2 regions of the Marinococcus sp. LNSP9103-4 genome follow, and region 2 is predicted to be linked to the other one. Evidence: a T-box and tRNA genes for the amino acid it is inferred to sense, from the RefSeq annotation. Region 2 holds a T-box; the other holds one or more tRNA genes.
What was found. The T-box of region 2 lies ahead of ACTRXG_RS03240 (valine--tRNA ligase). A T-box ahead of a tRNA ligase gene usually reads a tRNA of that ligase, here a tRNA-Val.

Region 1 (3,418 bases), on a different contig from region 2:
ATACGAAGAGGGAAATTACAGGTCAAACAGAAAAAAGAAAATCATTTGCATGAGAGCGACCAGTAATTTTGCACCCGTGGATTCAAAAATAGTTGTAATTTGATGATTACCCTGCAGACTTTTCGGAAATAGAACATTAATGATAAACAAAGGGGTGAACATTATATTACAAACCAGAGGGGCAAAAACAATAAAAAATATTATTCAGGACAATGAAAAGCCACTGACTAATAAAGATGTCGCCGCTATATTAAAAGATAGAAACAGCATTGACAGTTCTTTTGCGTTAAAAACTATTGATTCGATGGTGGGCAATGGACAGTTGATGCTGATCCGATATGTTGATGCTGGTGTGTATGTAGTAGAAGTGAAATAAATTATGTTAACTGTTTTTATGAGCAGTTAACATAACTCTTTTTTAATAAATATTTTTTACATAATTTTTCCGCTGCAGTAGTGGAGAAGCCGTATAACCTGTAGAATGGGGAATTACTTTAAAGAAGAGGGTGATGGCAATGAGTTTCGAAGATGAGTTCGTAGCTAAAGCAGTTGAATACCTGGAAGTAAATGAAGACGCAAACATTATGAACGAAGTAAACTGGGAAATTGCCAAGTACTTTAATAATTTGAACAAAGAGATCGGCGAAGTGAAAAATGATTCGTTCAGCAGCTATGGTTCGAAGCACCGCAGCTATATGACCATCGATAACCGTGAATTGCTTTTTGAAACCCGCACAGACGACGACAATTGTCACATTGAAGTAACGCAGAGTACAGATGATACGACGAAAGAGCTCGATGTCATATACGTCCAGAATGGCAGAATGTACAGCCGGGAAGAAGAAAAAGAATTCGATATGGATATCGTCCGGAACCATCTTCAAAATACATTCGGCGATATACTGGGATTATAGAACGAAGAAGCGCCCGCTGCGGCGCTTTTTTTGTTTCAAAAAAATATTAAATAATTAATCGGGAAATAAGTCTTGATTCGCCTCGAATGGGTATATTGTCATTAAGGGGGTATACGCCATGGGGGTTGTTTATATTGACCGGCATATTCGCCAGGTGCAGGTAATCATTTGTAGTGAAGGGCACATGCTGCATTGTCTTGTTTGGCCGGGGGAAGGGGGATGGGTCGCCGATATACACTCCATGCAGGACAGCGGTTTCCATCCGATGTTTGAGCGGGTTTATTTTCCTGAGAATGAAGAAATTATCCAGCTTGGGCGGCATATATACGTTCTGCGGTAAAAAGGCAGAAGCTCGAAGCTTTCTGCCTTTGACTGTGCTAAAGAGTATTTGGGTCCGTATAGCCGATAGGCCCCCTTGATTCGGAATACTCCACTACAGTAAGAATAAAACGCATAGGAACAAAGATGGTCTTGCTGCCTCCGGAGGTGTTCCTGGCTTTTTCCTGATAGAAGTAGATCCCCGCTTCTTCAATACCGCAGTTCTCCGAAGACACTACTGCTTTAACGTAGCTGGAATGCTCTTCGAAGGTGCCTTCGCTCTGGAATTCATTCAATTCAAAAAGCGGGATGGCGGAAGGGTCAAAATACACCTCGACGAAATTCGAACTATCTATTGATGATGAACTCATCCATATTCCTCCTTTCAGTATTTGTTTCTCATGATATACCCTGAAACAGTTTAATAAAAGCAGAGGATACAAAAGGATGGCACGAGAATATACATAAATTTTATGAGATGCACTAATTATTGTAAAATAATGGGTAAAGTAATAGATGTACCAAAGAAAGTGGCGACTATAAACAGCCCGGGCTATGCAATTAAAAAAACAGAAGCCAAAGGCTCCTGCTGTAGTTTATTATTTATGGTGTCCCGTACTGGGCTCGAACCAGTGACCTCCACCCTGTCAAGGTGGCGCTCTCCCTACTGAGCTAACGGAACAAATGATGTGGAATGAAGCGACAGAAATAATATACAATAGGAAAAGAACGGTGTCAATCCTTCTGTGGCCAATTTCAGCAGGTAAAGCAGGGGTTTTTATGCTTGCCATTCCATTTCCTCTGGACAGTGAAGCTTAAAGGCCTTGCCGAAGTCCGGTTTCTGCCGGAGATACTGAAGTCGTATAAGCACCTGCGGCAGAAACAGAAATTTTTATCGTTTGCGGTACATATCCATAAAAAATGAATTACTTTTCCTTTTGCTGTTTTTCTTTCCGCTGCTGAAGGAATAGAAATAAGCAGAAAGCAAGCATGCCCAGACTGAGGTTGGAAAGAATGAACCCGAGCGGTCCCTGATTAAAAATGCCGAGCGACAGCGCTCCGAAAAAAGCAATGTAAGTGATACCCAGAAGCGGAAGACTTCGCCCGGAGACTTTTTGCATCAAACGGGCAAGCTGGTATATGAGCGTATTTACAGCAAAACCAATTAGCAGTAAAATAAGTAAATCCATGCGACTATCTAAACCTTCCTTTGTGATGATGTCTTTTTCCGACTTATATGCTACCATACCTTAGGTTTGAAAGATATCCACAAATGCGAAAAGCAGGAACCCTGCAGTAAACTGTCTGGTGGCAGCATTAAAATATAGAGAGAACGGGACAAAGGTGGAGGGATGTTCATGCAGGCATATGCAGACTTTTGGATGGAATGGCAGACACGTATTGTGGAGCTGCCCTGGATTGATATAGGCGTAGCCGTTTTGATTGCACTTCTCGTGTTTGCTTTTCGGAAGCTTTTTACTAAATACATTTTCAGGTTCATTTTAAAGATGACTCACCAATCGAGATCACAGCTGTTCACGAATGTTTTAGTATCATTTGAACGGCCGATCCGGATGTTTTTCGCCGTGTTCGGCATATACTTAGCGCTGCTGTATCTGCCTATACCGTGGGATTCCATGACTATTATCAACCGCCTGTACGGTTCAATTTTAATCGTGCTCGTAGCATGGGGCACATATAAGCTTCTGAACACGTCTTCGATGCTCTTTAACCCGATGATTAAACGGCTCGAGGGCAAGGAAGATAATATGCTGGTGCCTTTTCTTTCCCGGGTGCTGCGGATTATTATCGTGGCGCTTGCATTCACCATTATTCTCTCATCCTGGGGCTTTAACATTAACGGCTTTGTGGCAGGTCTCGGCCTTGGCGGTCTGGCTTTTGCTCTCGCCGCCCAGGACATGGTGGCTAACTTTATCGGCGGTATAATTATTGTAGTGGAGCGCCCGTTTAAGCGGGGCGACTGGATTTATACGCCGACGGTGGAAGGAATCGTGGAAGATATTTCATTTCGGAGCACGAAGGTGCGTACCTTCGCTGACTCGATTGTCATCGTTCCAAACAATACACTTGCCCACGAAGCGATTACGAACTGGAGTGAAATGCGTAAGCGGGAAATAGATATGACGCTTGGCATTGAATACCAGACACCGAGGGAGCAGGTGCTG
Region 2 (3,418 bases):
TCTACTTTTTCCCACTGGAAACGAATATCGTTACCCGGGGTTGTACCCGTTGCGAGCAGAAAGCGCAGAGCATCCGCCCCGTACTGATCGATAACATCCATCGGATCTACTCCGTTGCCGAGGGATTTACTCATTTTCCGTCCCTCACTGTCACGTACCAGCCCGTGAATAAGCACGTCCTCAAACGGGCGTTCACCGGTAAACTCCAGCCCCTGAAAAATCATTCGCGACACCCAGAAGAAAATGATGTCGTAGCCGGTCACAAGAGCACTGGTCGGGTAGTAGCGCGCATAGTCCGAGCTTTCTTCCGGCCATCCCATCGTGGAAAATGGCCATAAAGCCGAGCTGAACCACGTATCAAGCACGTCCTCATCCTGTTTCCATTCATCCGGATTTTCCGGTGCCGTGCGTCCGACATAAATTTCGCCTGTTTCTTTATGGTACCAGGCGGGAATGCGGTGTCCCCACCAGAGCTGGCGGGAAATACACCAGTCCCGGATGTTTTCCATCCACTGCAGATACGTCTTTTCAAAGCGTTCCGGCACAAAGGTTACTTTTTCTTCCTTCTGCTGAAGTTCTACTGCCTGTTCCGCAAGCGGCCCCATGTTTACAAACCACTGTGTGGAAAGATATGGCTCAACCACTGCACCGCTCCGTTCAGAATGACCAACAGAGTGCATGTGCTCTTCGATCTCAAACAGAATATCCTCGGTCTGCAGATCCTTCGTCAGCTGCCGGCGGCAGTCAAAGCGGTCCATGCCCTCGTAGATGCCAGCATTCTCATTCATGCTGCCGTCTTCATTCATCACAAGTACACGCAAAAGATCATGACGATTGCCCATTTCAAAGTCATTTGGATCATGCGCTGGCGTGATTTTCACTGCCCCCGAACCAAAATCCATGTCCACATAGTCGTCTGCGATGATCGGAATTTCTCTTCCGATGATCGGCAGTACAGCCGTTTTCCCGATGAGATGCTTATAGCGATCGTCCTCCGGATGTACCGCGACTGCCGTGTCCCCGAGCATCGTTTCCGGACGGGTCGTTGCTACTTCGATCGAGGTATTTTCACCTTTAACCGGGTAGCGCATATGGTAAAAGTGACCCTGCACTTCTTTGTATTCCACCTCGATATCTGAAAGCGCCGTCTGTGTTTCTGGATCCCAGTTGATAATGTATTCGCCCCGGTAGATAAGCTCTCTTTCGTACAACGAAACAAAGACTTCACGTACCGCTTCCGACAGGCCTTCATCAAGCGTGAAACGCTCCCTCGAATAATCGAGTGAAAGCCCGAGCTTGGCCCACTGGCTGCGGATGAAATCTGCATATTCCTCTTTCCATCCCCACGTTTTTTCCAGGAATGCTTCCCGTCCAAGCTCGTAGCGGCTCGTGCCTTCTTCCTTCAGCTGAGCCTCGACCTTGGACTGGGTGGCAATGCCGGCATGGTCCATGCCTGGCAGCCATAAGGTGTCATAGCCCTGCATGCGTTTCATGCGGATTAAAATATCCTGAAGCGTCGTGTCCCAGGCATGCCCCAGGTGAAGCCGGCCGGTCACATTCGGCGGCGGGATAACAATGGTATACGGCGTACCGTCTGTCTGTCCTGCTTCAAACTGTCCTGTTTCTTTCCAGAAGTCGTACCAGCGGTTCTCTGTTTCTTTCGGATCGTACTTTTTCGCCATTTCTGTTTCTTGTTTTCCCATATAAATCCCCTTTCTTCTCATAAAAAAACTCTTCATCCCGAGTAAGGACGAAGAGTTTTCGCGGTACCACCTTAATACCTGCGGCAGCGCAGGCACTTTCCCATAACGGCGGTTACCGTCTTTTCTTACTGTATTCGTTCAGAAAAGAAGCTCGAGGGCGACTTTCCGCACGGGTCGTTAAAGAATCTCTCAGCCCAGGATCCTTTTTTCTGTACAACGAACCTGCGTGCGTACTCCTCCCTGTTTCTGCATTTATTATTAATATTGATTTAGTGTCTTTATTTTACGAAACCAGGACGCATGCGTCAACTATCTTCCCCGTGTTCTTTATTCGCAGCAAGGCTTGCAAAGACACGGTCAGCCGCCTCAATGGTCTTATCGATATCCTCTTCACTGTGTTCTGTTGATAAAAACAATCCTTCGAACTGCGAAGGCGGAAGTGAAATGCCTTCTGCCATCATTCCGCGGAAATAACGCGCGAACATTCCCAGATCAGATTTCTTCGCAGAAGCAAAATCCACTACAGGTTCATCGGTAAAGAACAGGCCGATCATCGCTCCAGCACGGTTGATCTGATGAGGGATTCCATGCTTGGAGGCTGCGCGGTTCAGTCCTTCTTCAAGCTGGGCTGCCCGGGCACGGAACGTTTCATAGCTGCTTTCATCCACCTGCCTGAGTGTTTCAAGTCCGGCTGTCATCGCCAGTGGATTGCCGGAAAGAGTGCCTGCCTGATAGATAGGCCCGTCCGGGGCAATATGCTGCATGATATCGGCACGGCCTCCGTAGGCGCCTACTGGAAGCCCACCGCCGATGACCTTTCCAAGACATGTGAGGTCGGGAGTCACACCGTAGTGGCCCTGGGCACTGTTATAGTCCACCCGGAAGCCGCTCATAACTTCATCAAAAATCAGTAGACTGCCGTACTGCTCCGTTATATCACGAACGCCTTCGAGAAATCCTTCACCCGGGGTGACAACACCCATATTCCCGGTAACAGGCTCGAGGATGACACCGGCGATTTCATCACCGTATTCATCAAATGCCTTCTGCAGACTGTCGAGATCGTTGTACGGAACGGTAAGCGTGTTCTGGGCGATCGAGCCGGGAACACCTGGACTGTCCGGCAGACCAAGAGTCGCCACTCCCGAGCCGGCACGAATGAGTAGAGAGTCTCCGTGGCCGTGATAGCAGCCTTCCATTTTCACGATTTTGTCCCTGCCCGTAAATCCTCGGGCCAGACGAAGCGCACTCATTGTCGCTTCCGTACCGGAATTCACCATCCGGACGACCTCAATGGAAGGTACACGGTCCACGACAAGCTCTGCAAGCCCCGCTTCTGTTACGTGCGAAGCGCCAAAGCTCGTGCCTTTTTCAGCCACAATTTTTAAACTGTCCACAACGTGCTCATTTGCGTGGCCGAGAAGAAGCGGCCCCCAGGACATCACGTAATCAATGTATTCATTGCCGTCGATATCTTTAATGCGGGATCCTTTGCCTTCGTCCATATAAACGGCCGGATGGCCGACAGATTCATATGTCCGCACGGGGCTGCTGACTCCGCCCGGCATTACTTTTTTTGCGCGTTCATGTGCATGTATTGAATTATGATACGATTTCATGTCATACCTCCTGGATACTTAAAAGTTATCTTTTTTGCTATTCCCGTACTTAGTATAACGAAAACAAGCCCTGGACTGAATACCTTCCAGAGCTTG

Region 1: it has a tRNA-Val gene. The T-box ahead of ACTRXG_RS03240 (valine--tRNA ligase) is inferred to sense a tRNA for this amino acid. The anticodon was not compared.

What each region holds. Positions count from the first base shown of each region.
Region 1 covers NZ_JBQLIA010000011.1:85,149-88,566, forward strand. The annotation lists gene ACTRXG_RS09495 (hypothetical protein) at 1-66, shown strand, start outside; gene ACTRXG_RS09500 (hypothetical protein) at 140-376, shown strand; gene ACTRXG_RS09505 (DUF3942 family protein) at 516-914, shown strand; gene ACTRXG_RS09510 (hypothetical protein) at 1,033-1,254, shown strand; gene ACTRXG_RS09515 (hypothetical protein) at 1,292-1,603, opposite strand; tRNA gene ACTRXG_RS09520 (tRNA-Val) at 1,839-1,914, opposite strand; gene ACTRXG_RS09525 (hypothetical protein) at 2,159-2,422, opposite strand; gene ACTRXG_RS09530 (mechanosensitive ion channel family protein) at 2,591-3,418, shown strand, end outside.
Region 2 covers NZ_JBQLIA010000003.1:108,075-111,492, reverse strand. The annotation lists gene ACTRXG_RS03240 (valine--tRNA ligase) at 1-1,703, opposite strand, end outside; T-box leader at 1,744-1,959, opposite strand; gene hemL (glutamate-1-semialdehyde 2,1-aminomutase) at 2,009-3,322, opposite strand.